DNA from 4 places in the Micromonospora sp. CNZ286 genome. Region 4 is predicted to be linked to each of the others. Evidence: riboswitches for the same ligand, from Rfam matches in the RefSeq annotation. Region 4 holds a riboswitch; each other region holds the start of a gene.

Region 1 (4,422 bases), 1.4 Mb from region 4:
GCTCGGTGAGGTCTCGTTCGCCTTCTACCTGGTGCACGTGCTCGTCATGGTCACAGTGCTGCGGCTGACCGGGCACTGGGGGACCGGGCTGCCCGGCTGGCGCGGCCCGGTCGCGGTGCTCGGCTTCCTGGTGGTCACGCTCGCGCTGGCCGCCGCGCTGCACCGTTGGGTGGAGACACCGATGATGCGCCTGCTCGGCCCGTCCCGCCGGGCCCGCGCGGCGTCGCGCGCACCGGCCGTGCCGGCTCCGCGCGAGCCCGCCGAGGCCGCCACCAGCCCGGCCGCCGCCGACGGCGGCGTGAGGCCCGTCACCGGTCCGGCCGAGGACATCGAGTACGCCGGGCGGCGTCGCCCGGACTGACACGCGCACACGTCCGCCGGTCGATCCGCGACACGCCGTGCGGCGGTGCGTTCGTGGGGGATCGGCGGTAATTTGTACCCGTGCTTCCGATCGCGCTCACCTGCCCCGTGTGGTGGGTGGCGCGCTGGACCGCCCGGATGCTCGCCAGTCTCGCCGTGGTCGTCGCCTGTTCGTTCGGCGCCGCCACGCTGCCGGCCGGTGTCGCCGCTGCCGCCCCGGCTCCGGCGGTCGCCGCCTCGACGTACACGGTCACCGGCGCCTCGACCGCGACGCGGCCGGAGGCCGACCGCGTGGCCGAGCGGCAGGCCGCTCCCGCCGGGGTTCCGGCGCCCGCGCCCCGGGCGGCCGCCCCGGCCGTCGTGGAGCCGGTCCCGGCCGGACGGGCCGTCGCACCGGCCGGCCCGCGGGCACCGCCCGCCCGCTGACCCGCTCACGGGCCGCGCCCGTTCTCCGCACCCACCGCACGTCATCCCCGCACCCGCCCCGGCGGCTCTTCACCGGCCCGCCCCGGCGAGGTCGTGCGGGTCCTCCCGCCAGGTCCTTCCCGTGAGGTGCCGACCATGTCGCAGACCGCTCTGTACCACTTCCTCACCTCCGTGCCCGAGGCCGCCGCCATCTGGTCCTTCCTCCTGCTGCTCGCCTTGGGCCTGCTCGCCGCGCTCGTCGCCCGGCCCGAACGCAACCCCGCGCCGGAGACCGCACCCGAGCCGCCCGACGCCGACGCCGCCCGCCGCGACGACCTGATCCGGTACGCCGAGGAGGTGGCGGTTGCCGCCGCCGGGGCTGCCCAGACGGCCCGTCGCCGCCGGGAGCAGTGGCTGGCCGCGCAGGACGAGGCGGACCGGGCCTGGACCGCGTACGACGAGGCGGACGCCGCCGCCCGCCGCCTCGCCGGCGCCGCCGCGCTGGCCGCGCCCCGCACGCCACGAACCCCTGCGGAGTACGCGGCCCGTGAGCGCTGGCTGCGCCACGCCGCCATGACGGCGCACTGGCGGGGCGACCTGACCGCCCGTCAGCTCGCCGACGTGCTGGCGCGCCGCAACGGGTGGGATCCGCGCCGGCACCCGGCCGAGCAGGAGATCGTGCTGGCCCGCACCGTCAGGGACGGGCGCCGGGCCGGATGGGAGAGCGCCGCCGCGCGGGAGCGGGCGGCCTGGCGGGACGCGGAACTGGCCGCCGAGGCCGCCCGGACACTCGCCGCCGAGGCGTACGCGGCCACCGTGGCGCTGCGGCCCGCCCCGGCGTACCGGAGCGCGATGGCGAGCGCCCAGCCGGTGCCCGCGACGGTCCGTAACGCCCGCTGGCGCCCGGCCCGGGTCGGCTGAGACGGCCGTCTCGACCGAATCGTTACCCGGAACGTGGTGAGCCCGGTCACCCGGTTCACCGAAACGGGCGCCGGGCGCAGAACGGGTCATCGAGTATCGCGATTGCCGGCCGGGTGGTCGCCGTCTGTCCGCTTTCCGCCACCGGGCGCCGTCGAAACTGCTTGTCCCATTGAGTGAAGTCAGTAACCGGGTGTTCCGAAATCCGTTACCACGGATCACGTTTACGCAGGTGGGAGCGCTTGGCAGGGGGCATACCCACCGGTAGTGTCGGCGCGTCCGATGCGGTAATCGATCGCCGACGGCGACGCCGCACCGACCCGCCTAATCGTGTTCCACGAACCGGGGACCCATGAGCACCATCGGGGTGAATCCGCGAGCCCACGGCCCGCGGTAGGGCGTACTTCCCGCCCGAATCCGTCAGCTAACCCGGTCGGCGGCCACGGAAGGAGTACCCCGCGTGCCCACCCCTCGATCGTCCCCCCGCCTCCACGGCGAAGCGGTGCCCGCGCGCGCCTGACGCGCGACCGGCAACCGCCCTCTGGGCGCCCGGCATCACGGGCGTTCCCGATCCCCCGGCCATCCGGCCCCGCCAGCACGTGTGAGTTCCTCCGCGTGCCGGGCCGGCGTGTGCCGCTCACGCCCCGTGGAGGATTTCGTGAAGCACCACCTGAAGCGTCAGCTGCGACGGATCGTCACCGAACGCCCGTACCAGATCATCGCCGGATCGGCCGCCGCGCTCGTGCTGGCCGCCGGCGCCGGCACCGTCGCCACCGCCGGTGACGACGCCCCGGTCCAGGAGAACACCGCCGCGGTCGCCGACCTCGGCGCCGCCCGCCTCGGCGAGCAGCCCGCCAGCCGCAGCGAGGCCCGCATCGCCGTACCGCAGGCATCGCCCAGCGCCTCCGCCACGCCCAGCGCGTCGCCGAGCGCCTCCCCGTCCGCGAAGGCCGCTGCCGACCCGGACACCACGCCCAAGGCCAAGCCGAAGCCGCCGTCGAGCAAGTCGCTCGACTACGACTACCAGGCGCAGATCAACTACTTCTACTGCGGCCCGGCCGCCGTGCGCAACGCGCTCAGCGCCGCCGGCATCGAGCGCAGCCAGGACGCGCTCGCCGGCCCCCTCGGCACCACCGAGATGGGCACCAACTCGGCCGAGGACACCACCCGTGTGCTCAACCAGCAGGTCAAGGGCAACCCGTACCGGACCCGCATGATTCCCGGCTCGGCCACCCCGGCCCAGATGGACCGCCTCCAGGCCGACGTGGTCGAGGCGATCAGCAACGGCCGCGGGGTCGTCGCGAACGTCGCCGGTACGGCCACCGACACCAACGGCGGCTGGCACTCGTTCCCTGGTGGCCACTACGTCGCGGTGGTCGGCTACAAGGACGACGGCCGGACCGTACGGATCGCCGACTCGGCCGACCCGTCGCTGCCCTCGTACTGGATCACCACGATCGACCTGGCGCACTGGATCGCCAGCCGCGGCTACTCCGCCTGACCGTCCCGCACACCCGAAGGCCGGCACCCCACCCCGGGGTGCCGGCCTTCCCTGTCCCGCCCTCCCTCGCCCCCGTCCCCGCCCCGCCCGGCCCTGGCGCGGCCCTCACGCCGCCTTGGCGCGCCGATCTTGGACTTGTGGCGCCCAGTTTGTCTGGCTCGCCCGCTATGGAAGGTGCCACAACTCCAAGATCGACGGTGGGGGGAGTGTGGGCGGCCGGAGCCGGGGCGAGGGGGCGCCAGGGGCGAGGACGGCGCGGGGCGAGGGCCGCGCGCGGGGGCGAGGGCGGACCGGGGGCGGGGTGTGGGCGAGCCGGGGCGAGGGTGGGGCGGGTCGGCGGGTTCGGTCTCGCGTGTCCGGGGCGGGCGGTGGCAGACTGCGCCAATGGGCGATGCGACGGGGAAGCGGCACCTGATTCTCCTGCACGGCATGGGTGCCACAGGCGAGGTGTGGCTGCCCTGGGCGCCGCTGCTGGAACGCCGCTGGCCCGGCCGCTGGCTCGCCCCCGACCTGGCGGGTCACGGCTGGTCGCCGCCGCTCGACGGCTACTCGTTCGAGGCCCTGGCCCAGCGCGTGGTCGACGGGCTCGGCCCGGTCCGGCTCGGCCCCGAGGACCGGCTGGTGCTGCTCGGGCACTCGCTCGGCGGGGTGGTGGCGCTGGCGCTCGCGGCCCGGCAGCGAGGGCTTCCGGTCGACGCGGTGGTGGGGCTCGGCATCAAGGCGGTCTGGTCCCCGGCCGAGCTGGCGAAGTCGGCGGAACTGGCCGCCCGGCCGGTCACCTGGTTCGCCACCCGTGACGAGGCGGCCCGCCGCTACCTGCGCGTGTCCGGGCTCGCCGGGCTGTTCGCCCCGGACCATCCGGTGGTGGAGGCGGGGCTGCGGCGGGAGGACGGCCGCTGGCGGCTCGCCATGGACCCGGCGGCGTTCGCGGTCGGGGAGCCCCGGCTGCCGGTGCTGCTGGCCGCCACCGATGTGCCGGTGCTGCTGGCCCGGGGCGAGCTGGACCCGATGGTGACCGACGCGCAGCTCAAGGAACTGGGCGTGCCGGTGGCCACGCTGCCCGGGCTGGGCCACAACGCGCACGTCGAGGACCCGGCGGCGGTGCTCGCCCTGCTCGACCCGTACCTCTGAGCGGGGGCGAGCCGGCCCGCGACGGGCCGGCTCGCGTTTCTAGCCGGCCGCGCGCGGCCCCGGGACCGCCCAGTCGGGTTCCAGCTCCCGGCGGGCGGCGGACAGGA
Region 2 (4,422 bases), 450 kb from region 4:
GTTCGACTGCTCCGGTCTCACCCAGTACGCGTACAAGGCGGCGGGCATCTCGCTGACCCACTTCACCGGCGCGCAGTGGAACGAGGGCCGCAGGATCTCCCGCTCCGAGGCCCGCCCCGGTGACCTGGTGTTCTTCGGCTCCGACCTGCACCACGTCGGGCTCTATCTCGGCAACGGGGTGATGGTGCACGCGCCACGTACCGGCAAACCGGTCCAGGTGTCGAGCATCAGCACGATGCCGATCGCCGGCTTCGTCCGGGTCGCCTGACCCGGAACCCGGGCAGCGAGAAGGCCCCCGGTCCACGCGGACCGGGGGCCTTCCCGTGTGCGGTGCCGGGTCAGCGCGGCGCGCCGACCGGGGACGGCAGGATCAGCACGTCGTCCAGGTTCACGAACATGATCCGGTGACCGAACTGGACCTGCACGTAGCGGTTCTCGCCGCGGACCACGGTCCGGTCACCCGGTGCCGAACCGTCGAACGAGACCGCCCGGTAGTACTCGCCGGGCAGCACCCCGCCCACCGCGTACCGCTGGCCGGCGGCGAACGTGTACTGAAGCGGCGAGATGGTCTGGTACGGGATGGTGTCCGGGTAGGCGGCCTGCTCCGGGTAGGCCCGCCCGTACACCGGGATGGTGGCCTTGCCGGGCCGCGGCGTCACGACGAAGCCGGTGGCCCACTTGGCCGTCGGCGCGGAGGCCGGGTTGAGGAACCACGCCTTCTGACCGAGGTACCAGATCGCCGTCCAGTCGCCCTGGCGGCCGGCGAGCGCGTACGTCTGACCGGCGGAGGCGCGGGCGCCGTGGTCGGAGATGTACATGGTGTCCGGCGCGCCGTCCGGGCGCAGCCCGAGGTCGTTGACGAGCGGGGCGTCCGGGCTCGGCGCGGTCCGCAGGATCACCGACGAGGAGCCGCGCGACGGGCACGGCTGCGCCGGCGGCCGGGGCGTCGGGACGCCCGGCGGCTGCTGGTTGCAGCCGAAGAACGCCGGCCGGTTGGTGGCGAAGTCCGGGTCGATGGTGACCAGGCCGGTACGGGGCGTGCCGGTGCTGCGGAACGGCGCCTTCATGAGGTCGAAGTAGTGCGACCAGTCCCAGTACGGTCCCGGATCCCAGTGCATGCCGCCCACGTTGGCGGCGGTGATGCCGGGCACGTTGTCGTGGCCGATGATGTGCTGCCGGTCCATCGGGATGCCGAGCTTCAGCGCCAGGTGACGCACCAGCTTGGCGGAGGTGCGGTACATCGCCTCGGTGTACCAGGTGCCCTGACCGGCGAAGCCCTCGTGCTCCAGGCCGATGGACTTGGCGTTGACGTACCAGTTGCCGGCGTGCCAGCCGACGTCCTTGGTCTTGATGTGCTGGGCGATGTAGCCGTCCACCGAGCGCAGCGTGTAGTGCCAGCCCAGGTAGTCGGCCCGCTTCACCAGGTCGACGCTCGGGCCGAAGTAGCCCTCGGTGTCGTGGATGACGATGTACTCGATCTTCTGCTGCTTCGGCCGGTCGCCCAGGTCGTGGTTGCCGTAGTCGCCCGGGTCGTCGCTGAGCTGCTCGTAGGGCGCGGGGATCCACTCGCAGGCCAGCCGTACCGGGCACTCCAGCCCGTCCGGCCGCTCGGCGTTGCGCAGGCCGAGTCGGGCCAGGCGGGAACGGTCCGGCTTCGCGGCGGTGGCGGCGAGCGTGACCCGCTGGCCGTCGTCGGTGGTGCGGCTGGCGCCCTGGCCGAGCTGGTCGTAGACCTCGTCGGCGAAGGCCGCCGCGGCGTCGGAGGTGTCCGCGCCGGAGTACCGGGCCACCGCGCCGTACCAGGCCGCCGGGTCGGTGCCGGCGCCGACCGGCCCACCCAGAGCCTTCTGGTACGACGCCAGCAGCGCGGCGCCACCGCGGATGTTCGCGGCCGGGTCGGTGCGCAGCGTGCCCGCGTCGAGCCCGGTGAGCGCGGCGGCGGCGTCGAGCGTCTGGAGCGAGGCGGGCGGCAGCGGGGTCTCCCGCTCCGGTGCGGCCGCGGTGGCCGGATCGAGCTTCAGCGGGCGGGAGTCGTCGCCGCGCGGGTCCTCGTCCTCGTCGACGTGGGCGCTGCCCGGCATGGCGAGGATGTGCGCGGCGTCGGTCAGGTGCATCGGGCCGTAGCCGCCGCTGGTGCTCGGCTGCCCGGTGTGGGTGTCCCAGCGGGACTCCAGATAGGAGACACCGAGCAGCACGTTCTGCGGTACGCCGTACTCGGCCGCGGCGGCGGCGTATTGTTGTTGCCGGTCGCTCGCGGGCGCGGACGTGTCCGGCGCGGCGGTCACCGGGCCGGTCGTCGCCAGCGCGGTGGCTGTCGCCACTGCGGCGGCGAGCAGTATCCGTCTGCCCGACGGCGGGGCGGAGAGGTGCATCGAACCTCCTGGACAGGGATGGGGGTCACTGCGTTTCCACCCTCACTCCGCACACCCGCGAGGGTCAATACCTTTCCAGTGAGTAATCAGCCTTGAAAGAAAATTTCACCTCCGACCGGGGTGCGGCGCCTCATCGCGTACGGAGTGTCACGGCGCTGGAAGTTGCGGATCGATAACGGTGGTCCCTACTCTGGTGAATCGTCGGCCGCACGTCTCACCGTCCAACCCGGTCGGTGACGGTCCGACACCGCCGAGTCGCCTCCGGGCGAGCCGGGGAACCAGGTACCTGGGGTGAATCCGCAGCGATGCGGTAGGGCGGCTCCCTTCCCGCCCGAATCCGTCAGCTAACCCGGTAGGCGGTACGGAAGAAGGAGTACGGACGCCCGGTGGCACTCCATGCCCCGCGGCCGTCGTCGAGCCGGTCGGTCGACCGCTCCACGGCTGTGCCGCGTACCCGCTGGTCCCGCTTCACCACAGCCCTCGCCGCCCTCGTCGGCACCGCAGTCGTCCTGACCGGCGGCGCCACGGCGGCACACGCCGAACCCTCGGTCGCCGAGATCGAGGCGCAGATCGACCGCGACTGGAACAAACTCGAACCGGTCATCGAACAGGTCAACGCCGTACGTGAGCAGCTCGCCGCGCGGCGCAAGCAGGCTGACGCGCTCGGCCGGCAGATCGCACCCCTCCAGGCCCGGGTGGACGCCGCGCTCGGCCAGGTCGGCGGACTCGCCGCCGACGCCTACAAGGGTGACAACCTCTCCACCGTCAACGCGCTGCTGGGCAGCCGCTCACCCGGTGACCTGGTCAACGGCCTGGAACTGCTCGACCGCTTCGCCCACCGCCAGCACGAGCAGGTGCGCTCCGTCGCCGCGCTGCGCGACGAACTGGCGGCGAAGAAGAAGCCGCTGGACGAGATGATCGCCGGACTGGCGCGTACCGAGGCCCAGCTCGCGGCGAAGAAGAAGCAGATCGACGCCGAGATCGCCCGGCTGCAGAAGCTGCGGCTCAAGGTGTACGGCAACGGTGGCGGCGGCCCGCTGCGCCCGGCGCCCTGCCCCGCCGGTTACCCCGGTGGCGCGGCCGGAGCGGCGGTCAAGTTCGCCTGCGCCCAGATCGGCAAGATCTACGTGTGGGGCGCGGCCGGGCCGGATCACTTCGACTGCTCGGGCCTGACCATGGCGGCCTGGGCCAAGGGCGGTGTCTCGCTGCCGCACAACGCGCGCCAGCAGCACGGCATGACGAAGCGGGTGAGCCGGGCCGAGCTGCGCGCCGGTGACCTCGTCTTCTACTACAGCGACCTGCACCACGTGGCGATGTACGTGGGCGACGGCTGGGTGGTGCACGCCTCCCAGTCCGGCAAGCCCATCACCATGAAGCGGGTCGACGACGGCGACATCAACAGCTACGGCCGGGTGTAAGGAAGGGCCCCCTCTTAACGCCTCCGGTAGAGGAGGGGGCCCCTATTAACAACTGTGGGCGCCGTCAGCGGGTCGGCCAGGTGCGCCAGCTCTGCCAGGACCGGCTCGGCGTCGGTCCGCGCTGCCCCTGGTAACGCGACCCGTAGACGGCCGAGCCGTACGGGTGCTCGGCCGGCGAGGAGAGCCGGAAGATGCAGAGCTGGCCGATCTTCATGCCCGGCCAGAGCGTGATCGGCAGGTTCGCCACGTTCGACAGCTCCAGCGTGACGTGACCGGAGAAACCCGGGTCGATGAAGCCGGCGGTCGAGTGGGTCAGCAGCCCCAGCCGCCCGAGGCTCGACTTGCCCTCCAGCCGGCCGGCGAGCTGGTCACCCAGCGAGATCACCTCAAGGGTGGAGGCGAGCACGAACTCGCCCGGGTGCAGCACGAACGGCTGCCCCTCCGGCACCTCCACCATCGAGGTCAGGTCGTCCTGCTGGATCGACGGGTCGATGTGCGTGTAGAGGTGGTTGTTGAAGACCCGGAACAGCCGGTCCAGGCGTACGTCGATGCTCGACGGCTGCACCAGCGTGGGCTCGAAGGGCTCCAGCGCGAGCGTGCCGGCCTTGATCTCGGAGACCAGGTCGCGGTCG
Region 3 (4,422 bases), 4.2 Mb from region 4:
GCCGAGGCGAAGGTGCCCTGCTCGCTGAAGACCGCCGCGAGTGCAACCAGCTCAAAGGCCGCTCCAGCCGCCACCGCCAGCCCCGCCGTCCGCACCCAGATCTGCACCACCCGGATGTCACTGCGTGTGCCGACCAGTGTGGTCAACGCGAAGACAAGACCACCGACACCGAGCAGGATCGCCCCGTAGGAAAGCCAACGCCCGACGGCGCCGACAAACCGCACCGGCGCCTGTTCCGCGTCGGCGGTGTGGCCAACAGCGTGTCCTCCCGCGTGTGCCGACGGCGAAGCCGGGGGCACACCTGGCCCACCATGGCCGGCATGTCCGTGCGGGCTGGCTGTTGCCTGGGGTTTAGCGGCCGTTCCGGGCGTCGGGGGAGGCGAGGCCACCGTAAACGTGATGACACCCGTCAGGGGGTGGGCGTCCGGGGCCGCGACGCTCCATCGCAGCTTGAACGTGCCGGTGGTCAGGCGAGCGGTCGGGTGGACCAGCCACGTTCGGCCTCCGTCGGGCGTGTGGCTGGCGGCCGGTAGGCCGATGCCGTTGCCGTCGGAAAGCTTGAATCCCGCTCCTGTGGGCGTGCCGGCGGCGCTGAGCGTCAGCCGGATTTCCTGGACGGCGCCGTCGATCCGCGCGCCGTCGGCCGGAACGGCCCGGAGCAGCTTGAAATGTGCGGCCGCAGGGGAAGCGAACCCGAGGGCCACGATGAGGGCGGGAAACAGCGCCAGCCACACCCGAATTGCCCAGCGCGCGGCGCGACGTGCTGGCGACTGAGGACATGCGAGACCCGGCGATGCAGCAAGCAAGGTCAGGCCGCCCGGCGACGCCGCTGGAAAGGCACTGTTGATCCTTCCGCCAAGGAGGCGCGGGCCGGTGCCCACACATCGCTCCCACGTGGTGCGGTCGCCATCCTAGGTCAACTACTACCCGCCCTTAGTAGGGGCGGGTCAGCTTCGACGATCCAGAAAGTCAGGTTGGGGGAGAGCGCCAGCATGGTGGCATCGCCGACTCGCAACGGCGACGGACTGCGCCGGGAGTGGTGCGAGGCATTGCCGCGGTCCCGGTCGGCCGTGGTCGGGTCGCTCTGTGGCCCCGCGGTGACGGATTTTGAAGCGGGCCACCGCGATCAGCGCGACGATCATGCTCTCGTACGCGGTTCCCACTTGCTTCGCGCGGCGCGCGCCCAACCGTCGGCAGGGCGGCGATCCGGCCTTACGCCGCCCGCCGGGATTGGGTTGATTTTCGTCGAAGCCACGTCGACATTCGAACGTCGAGCTACCCGCGGTCTGCGCGGGCTGACTGCCGGGTGTCACGAGCGCCGCCAACTTCATCTCCATGAACGCCTGTGCGGTAACGGGGAGCTCGCACTGACTTGTGTCTGCGCGCGGCCTCGGCCCGTACCACCACTACCGCCGCTGCTGCCGGCCCGGGTTTGCTGAATTGTGACTGAAATTGGTGTGGGGCTACGTACGGCCGCCCAGGAAACGGCCATTCGGGTGAGTATGCGGCGATCGGCCAAGCAATTGAGCGCCAACAGCATTCCGATGTCCGGTTACGTCCCGAGGGTTCCGCTATAACTGCTCGTCCCATTGAGTGGCATGAGTAACTGGAGGTTCCGATCAGAGTAGCGATGTTCGAGGCTTATGCAGGTGGGAGCCCTTGGCATACGACGTACCCACCGGTAATGTCGGCGCGTCCGGTGCGGTTTCCGATCGCAAGTGGCGACGCCGCTCCGACCCGCCTAATCGTGATCTCATGAACCGGGGACCCAGGCAACACCGGGGTGAATCCGCGAGCCACGGCCCGCGGTAGGGCGTACTTCCCGCCCGAATCCGTCAGCTAACCCGGTAGGCGGCCACGGAAGGAGTGCCAGCCTCGTGCGAAACACCTCCCGATACTCCCCACGCCTCCACGGCATCGCGGTGCCGACACTCGCCTGACTGTGAGTCCCGGCAACTGCCCCCCAGCCCGGCCCACCGGGCGCTCCCCATCCCCGCGGCACCCCGCCCAGTCACAACGTGCGTGAGTTCCTCCGCGCGTCGGGCCGGCCTGTGCCGCTCCAGCCCGTGGAGGAACACATGAAGCACCACATGAAGCGTCAGCTGCGGCGTCTTGTGACCGAGCGCCCGTACAAGATCATCGCCGGCTCCGCCGCGGCGCTCGTGCTCGCCAGCGGCGTCGGCACGGCGCTGGCCGCCACCGATCACAACGCGCCCGTCCGCCAGGGGAACACCGCCGCCGGGCTGGCTCCGCGGCTCGGTGATGTCGCCACCCGCGGCGAGGCTCGCGTCGCCGCCGAGCCGTCGCCGTCAGCGAAGGACAGGGCCACGACCGACCCGGACGTGACCAAGAAGGCGAGGCCGAAGCCTCCGTCGACCAAGGTCCTCGACCACACCTACGAGGCGCAGACTGCCTACTGGAACTGCGGCCCGGCCGCTGTGCGCAACGCGCTCAGCGCGAGCGGCGTCGAGACCACCCAGGACGCGATGGTCGCCCCGCTGAACGCTGGCGAGAACGGCACCAACTCGGCGGAGGACACCACTCGCGGGCTCAACCAGATGGTCAAGGGCAACCCGTACCGGACGCACATGATCCCGGGCCAGGCCGCGACGCCGGCGCAGATCGACCAGCTCCAGGCCGACGTGGTCACCGCCATCACCGACGGCCGTGCCGTGGTCGCCAACACCGTCGGCTCCGCGACCGATACAGACGGCGGCTGGCACTCCTTCCCCGGCGGCCACTACATCGCCGTGGTCGGATATAAGGACGACGGCCGGACGGTGCGGATCGCCGACTCCGCCGACCCGAACATGGCCGCCTACTGGATGACCACCATCGACCTGGCGAACTGGATGGCCACCCGCGGCTACTCCGCCTGATCCCATCTCCGGCCCTCGGGCACCGGCTCGTTCGAGCCGGTGCCCGTCGCCTTTCGGTTCGCGCCCAGTAGCAGGCAGGACGGCACGTCGTGCGCCCTCTGGTATGGCTCAGCCGATCATCTTGTGCGGTCAGGTTAGGTGCCGCCCGACGCGGCGGGCAGGGGCGAACACGTACAGGTCCAGCATGCCGGGTGGGTTGGCCAGGCCGGGGCCGCCGGCGCGAAATCCGAACCAGCCCCTCTGTGGACTTTGGTGCGTCACCGATAACGGCATGACGCCGACACGGGAAACTCCATAGTGCCGCTCGCTGCTATAGGATTACGGCATGAGCACCCATGCTGAGCATGGGTGCCGTGACTTTGTGTCCGAATCCCTCGGACACAACATCTCCACATATTGATCATGGGTTGAACGGGCTCACTTGCCTGAGGCTCCTGTGGTCGGTGTACATCGTTCCTGATCGCAGATGATGCTGATCTTGTTTCTGTGCAGGAGCGCGGCCAGGTCATGCGGGTTCTGGGCGTCGCTGGCGAGGCCGGGATGTCCCATCAGTCGCGCGATGATGTGGTCTTCCCTGAGGTAGAGCATCTTGCGTCGGCCGTTGGTGGGCTGTTGGGTGCTGGTGTGGCCTTGGCGGCATCGGTAGCCCGGACGCTGGTTGATCCAGTGGGATTCCAGTCTTCGGCCGCATGGTGCGCAGCGCAGCAGGCCGGTGAACAGGTAGCGGCGGGCAGTCCCGTCGTGGCTGGCCACAACTGCACACCGTGCTGTTCGAGCAGGGGTGCCAGGTGCTGCAGCTGGTTGGCGGAGAATGCTCGTTCGTATTCGCCGACCACGATCGCGTCGAACCCACGGTGCGGATCGGGGAGCGCGGCCAGCAGCGCGGCGGCCTGCGGACGCTGCCGCCAGCCGCGGCGGCGCGAGCAGCCGGCATCGAAGTACTCGGCGACGATCAGCCCGTGACCGGCGACGAGTTCGCTGGCGCAGTCCCGCTGCCAGTGCCGGGACGTCACCCGGTCTTGATGCTCGATGGTCGACATCCGGCCGTAGAACGCAAACCGCAGACCACCCTGCCGCCGGACGCGCGGCTGCGCGCCGGCGTGCGGCTGGCTGTTGAGCCATCGGGTCATGGGATCCGCGGGATCGTCACTCTGGTGGTCCGACACGCCAACATTTCTACGAAGGATCTTCATGGTCGAGTCGGACAAAAAGTCCGCTGCGCTGGATGAAGGGCTGTCGGGCCGGAGCCGGTGGTAGCCGCCCGAACAAGGCGGTCCAGCTACGACCGCCCGATGCAGGCCGCGCCGACGAGTGGCCCACGGGACTTTCGAACGCGACGTGGTGACGCAGTGGTTCGCCGACCTTGAGATAAGCATCCGGGGCAGGACGGGAACCCGCACCCGCACGACGGCTGCGGCCGTGGAGTGTCGTAGTCTGCGCTGGTGACGTGGGACGGTCCGGCTGGTGCGATGCGCGGCTACCGCGCTGTCGCGGTGGCGGTCGTCGTCGCTGCGGTTCTGGTCCTGCACGCGCTGCAGTGCGC
Region 4 (4,422 bases):
GCTGGTCGGCCTCGGCCGGGTGCCGGAAGCGGCCCTTCGGGTTGATCGTGTACTCGTTGCGCCGTCCCACCCGCGTACGACGCAGGTAGCCCCCGGCCTCCAGGTCGGCGACGATGGCCTGGGCCGCCCGCTCGGTCACGCCCACCTCGTCGGCCACGTCCCGCAGCCGGGCGGTGGGGTTGCGCGCGATCGCCAGCAGCACGTGGCCGTGGTTGGTGAGGAAGGTCCAGTTACGGCGGCTCCCGTCCTCAACTGGTGTGGTCGCCATGGTGGTCATGCTATGGCCACGTCCGCCACCTGCCGAATCGGCGCGGTCCGGGGCGGGGCGCCGACGGGAAAGTATGAAATGCGTATCACGAATCTTGACGTGCCCCCAGGTGCGTGTGACCGTGGGTCGCGAGGCCGTTCGGCCTGGTGGTTCCCCAGGTAGACGAGGTGAGGGACATGACGCCGAGCACCCCGGAGCAGGCACTGACCGAACTGCGTGCCGGTAATCACCGGTTCGTCACGGGCGCCCCGCAGCATCCGAATCAGGACGCCGGGCACCGGGCGGCTGTGGCCGACGGCCAGCACCCGTTCGCGGTGATCGTCGGCTGCTCCGACTCGCGGCTCGCCGCCGAGATCATCTTCGACCGCGGTCTCGGTGACCTCTTCGTGGTACGTACCGCCGGGCACACCGCCGGGCCGGAGGTGCTCGGCAGCGTCGAGTACGCCGTCACCGTGCTCGGCACCCCGCTCGTGGTGGTGCTCGGGCACGACTCCTGCGGCGCGGTCCAGGCCGCCCGGGAGGGGGTCCGGACCGGCGCCGCCCCGGCCGGGCACCTGGGCGCTGTGGTGGACGCGGTCTCGCCGAGCCTGCTGCGCGCCGCCCGCCAGGGGGTCGAGGACCTCGACGGCATCATCGACGTCCACATCGCGCAGACCGTGGAGACGCTGCTGGCCCGGTCCGCCGTGCTGGCCGAGCGGGTGGCCGCCGGGCGGTGCACGGTGGTGGGCATGTCGTACCGGCTCGCCGGTGGCGAGGTGCGGACCGTGGCGCAGGCCCCGGCCCCGCTGCCCGCCCCGGCCGCGCCCGCCGACCCGGCGCTGGCGAGCTGACCCGTACGGACGAGAAAAGGGGCCGCCCGAGGGCGGCCCCTTTTCGTGGTGTCCGGGTCAGAGCATCGACATGTGGACGTGGTCGGTGTGGTTCGAGGGTCCGCTGTACGAACTCCAGCCGGTGGCCGGGAACCAGATCTGCCGGTTCCAGATGACGTAGTAGATGCCCAGCCGGTCGGCGTTGCGGATGAGGAAGGCGGCCACCTCGTTGCCGTACCGGCGGGTGTCGTTGTTGTGCCAGGGCGCGAAGCCGCTGTTCTGGAGCGACCAGTCGCACGCCTTGCCCTTGGGGTGCTCCCACGGCCCGCCGGGCCGGTAGCAGCCCACGAAGCGCTTGAAGCCCGCGCGCCGGACCTCCTTGTACGCGTGCAGCGTGCGCGGCGTGACGCAGCCCGAGGTGGTCGGGTCGTCCTCGCTGCACGACTCCGCCTTCCACCCGCCGTCGGCGGTGCGGCCGGGGCCGATCTTGGCGACCGGTGAGGTGGCGGAGACCAGGCCGCCGGTGAAGCCGAGACCGCCGACGAGCTTCAGCGCGCGCTCGGCCTGCACCTTCTCGCGCTCCATCGCGTTCTTCTGCTTCTCCTGCTCGCGCACCTCGGCGTCGAGCGCGATCTTGGCCTGCTCGGCGCGGGTCTTGACCGCGTTGATGGCTGCCAGGCGCTGCGCGTTGAGGAGGTTCAGCTCGTCCAGGGCGTTGACCCGGCGGACGAACGAGTCGGGTGAGTTGCTCTCCAGCAGCATCGCCATCGCGCCCATCCGGCCGGTCCGGTAGGACTGGGCAGCGAGCTGGTTGACCTGCGGGCTGAGCGCTTCGAGCTCGGCCTGTGCCGTCTTCACCTCGGCCGCCAGCCGCCGCTGGCGGTCCTGGGACTTGGCGAGCTTCGCCTTGGCCTGGAGGAAGGCCCGGTTGGCGGCGTCGATCGCCTCGGTGATGAGCGGCGGTTCGCCGTCCTCCTCGTGTCCCGAGGGGTTGCCGGGGGCCGCCGCGGTGGGGGCCGCGGTCGCCGGGGTCGGCCCGGCCAGCACGGCCAGCGAGGCCAGCACGGCCACCACGGGTGTCAGCCAGCGGCGCAGGGGTGCCGTCACAGTGTTCCCTTCCGTCGGCCGCCGACCGGGTTAGCTGACGGGTTCGGGACGGAAGTGGCCCCTACCGCTGTCGCGGATTCACCCCATGTACCTGGTTCCCCGGTTCGCCCGCAGGCGATTGGGCGGCGGCACCGCTGGCGCCGGTGCGCGCCTTCGGCGGTGACCGGCAGCGAGGTTACCTGACAGCACTCCTGAGGATCTACGTCCGGAAGCCGACCATTAGCGAGATTTCGCCGTGGCGCACCGTGACCAGCGTCGCGTTTGAAATCGATGGTCACGCTGCGGAGTGTCACCATGCGGCCTCCGTACTCTTCCCGCCGCCCAGGGCCTCCAGCGCGTCGTCGCGTCCGGCCGGCGGCCGGGCCGCGGGTGGCGCCGGCTCCGCGCCGCGCGAGCGCCGCCCGGCGGTGGTCACGATCGCGGCCAGTCCGGTCGTCAGCGGTACGGCGGCGATCAGGCCGAGCGTCGCCACCGCGCTGCGGACGATCTCCTGGGCGAGGAACTCGCTGGTGAGGATCTCACTCACCGGGCGGGAGTCGGCAACCAGGAGGAGCAGCAGCGGCAGCGAGGCGCCCGCGTACGCCAGCACGATGGTGTTGACGGTGGATGCGATGTGGGCCCGGCCGACCCGGGTCGCCGCCCGGTAGAGCTGCCGCCGGGACAGTCCGGGGTTGGCGTGCGCCAGTTCGGTGACGGTGGCCGCCTGGGTGACTGTGACGTCGTCCAGCACGCCCAGCGAGCCGATGATGATGCCGGCCAGCAGCAGCCCGTGCAGGTCCACGTCGCCCTGGAACATGGACAGCGTGGTGGCGTCCTCGCTGCCGAAGCCGGTCAGGTGGGTGGCGGACGTGGCGAGCAGGCCGAGCACGCCGGTGACCACCAGGCTGCCGAGCGTGCCGAGCACCGCGACCGACGTCTGCGCGGTGATCCCGTGGGTCAGGTAGAGCACCACGAACATGATCAACGCGGCGCCCACGATCGCGACCAGCAGCGGCGGCTGGCCGGCGCCGATGCCCGGCAGCACGAAGCCGAGGAGGATGGCGAAGCTGGCCACCAGGCCGCCGAGCGCGGCGAGCCCGCGCCACCGGCCGAACGCCACGATCGCGGCGGCGAACAGCACCATCAGCCAGATCAGCGGCGTGCCGCGCTGGTGCTCGGCGATGTTGTAGGACTTCACCGCCGGGTCGGCCGGGTCGGTCAGCTCGACCAGGACGACCTCGTCGCCGACCGCGACCCGGGGTGCGCCCGGCCCGGCCGGGATCGGCGTCTCGACCTGCCGGCCCGCGTCCGGGCCCTGCTCGGCGGTGACCGTCACCGTGCCGCAGGGGCCACCCCCGCCCTCCGGGGCCTCCGGGGTCGGTGGGCAGGGCTCGGTGACCACCCGGGTCACGGTGCCGTGGTAGCGGGGGACGTCAGCGCCGCCGACCGGCTCCCGGTCCTGCCCGGGCCAGAGCACCAGCGCCGCGATCACTGTGAGCGCGAACAGCGGCACCACCACGGCGACGAGCAGCCGTCGTACGCCCGGCGGCGCGGCGGGTGCGGGGCGGGTGTGGTCGGCACCCATGGCGTCTCTCCCAACGGTCGCGGCGACGCCTGGTCCGCCGGACCGGTCTGGTCACCGGCCGGCGCGGACGTGTCGACCACGTCCGGGTCGTCGCCCGGCCATGGTAGGCAGCCCGGCCGGCCGCTCCCGGGCGGCGCGACCGGTGACGCGCGCCCCGCTCGGGTCAGGCCAGGCCCGCCCGGCGCCGCCGGTACTCGTCCTCGTCGATCTCGCCGCGGGCGTACCGCTCGTCCAGGATGCGCCGGGCCGTCGTCGGGCCCAGGTACTGCGGGTCGGTCCACCGCACGGCCGCCCAGACGAGCCCCGCCAGCACCCCGAGCACCAGCAGAGACCAGATCCACATCCAGCCCATCATCGGGCTCTGCCACATCATCGGGCCGCCCTCCGTCCGTCGCCGCGGGTCCGCCGGTCCGGCCTGCCCGCCACTTCGACGGTACGTCCGCCCGGGCGCGTCGGCACGGGTCGATGTGCCCTGGTCCCGAGGGCCGGAGGTCCCCGCTCAGCCGCGCTTCATCAGGCGCCCGACGGCGGCCATCATCTCGGTCGCCATCTCGTCGGCCCGGCCCTCGGCGGCGCCCTCGTGCATGCAGTGCCGGGCGTGGCCGTCGAGCAGGCCCAGGCCGACCTTGTCCAGCGCCGCCTGGATGGCCGAGATCTGGGTCAGCACGTCGATG

Evidence for each region. A riboswitch is a leader RNA that binds a small molecule or an ion and turns the genes downstream of it on or off. The one in region 4 is predicted to bind cyclic di-AMP.
Region 1: another riboswitch for cyclic di-AMP. It lies ahead of FHX31_RS20380 (C39 family peptidase); the one in region 4 lies ahead of FHX31_RS27300 (coiled-coil domain-containing protein).
Region 2: another riboswitch for cyclic di-AMP. It lies ahead of FHX31_RS29555 (C40 family peptidase); the one in region 4 lies ahead of FHX31_RS27300 (coiled-coil domain-containing protein).
Region 3: another riboswitch for cyclic di-AMP. It lies ahead of FHX31_RS08955 (C39 family peptidase); the one in region 4 lies ahead of FHX31_RS27300 (coiled-coil domain-containing protein).

What each region holds. Positions count from the first base shown of each region.
Region 1 covers NZ_JACHIZ010000001.1:4,680,276-4,684,697, reverse strand. Annotated here, with positions in the region: gene FHX31_RS20395 (acyltransferase family protein) at 1-361, shown strand, start outside; gene FHX31_RS20390 (hypothetical protein) at 442-786, shown strand; gene FHX31_RS20385 (hypothetical protein) at 922-1,686, shown strand; cyclic di-AMP (ydaO/yuaA leader) riboswitch at 1,995-2,137, shown strand; gene FHX31_RS20380 (C39 family peptidase) at 2,342-3,184, shown strand; gene FHX31_RS20375 (alpha/beta fold hydrolase) at 3,569-4,315, shown strand; gene FHX31_RS20370 (CDP-glycerol glycerophosphotransferase family protein) at 4,355-4,422, opposite strand, start outside.
Region 2 covers NZ_JACHIZ010000001.1:6,566,133-6,570,554, reverse strand. Annotated here, with positions in the region: gene FHX31_RS29565 (C40 family peptidase) at 1-268, shown strand, start outside; gene FHX31_RS29560 (N-acetylmuramoyl-L-alanine amidase) at 339-2,372, opposite strand; cyclic di-AMP (ydaO/yuaA leader) riboswitch at 2,611-2,745, shown strand; gene FHX31_RS29555 (C40 family peptidase) at 2,759-3,790, shown strand; gene dcd (dCTP deaminase) at 3,855-4,422, opposite strand, start outside.
Region 3 covers NZ_JACHIZ010000001.1:1,938,822-1,943,243, forward strand. Annotated here, with positions in the region: gene FHX31_RS08950 (copper resistance CopC/CopD family protein) at 1-734, opposite strand, end outside; cyclic di-AMP (ydaO/yuaA leader) riboswitch at 1,729-1,869, shown strand; gene FHX31_RS08955 (C39 family peptidase) at 2,079-2,879, shown strand; gene FHX31_RS32585 (recombinase zinc ribbon domain-containing protein) at 3,297-3,632, opposite strand; gene FHX31_RS32590 (hypothetical protein) at 3,644-4,108, shown strand; gene FHX31_RS08965 (hypothetical protein) at 4,322-4,422, shown strand, end outside.
Region 4 covers NZ_JACHIZ010000001.1:6,119,188-6,123,609, reverse strand. Annotated here, with positions in the region: gene FHX31_RS27310 (helix-turn-helix transcriptional regulator) at 1-277, opposite strand, end outside; gene FHX31_RS27305 (carbonic anhydrase) at 445-1,098, shown strand; gene FHX31_RS27300 (coiled-coil domain-containing protein) at 1,156-2,184, opposite strand; cyclic di-AMP (ydaO/yuaA leader) riboswitch at 2,189-2,319, opposite strand; gene FHX31_RS27295 (YibE/F family protein) at 2,474-3,748, opposite strand; gene FHX31_RS27290 (SHOCT domain-containing protein) at 3,912-4,121, opposite strand; gene FHX31_RS27285 (metal-sensitive transcriptional regulator) at 4,248-4,422, opposite strand, start outside.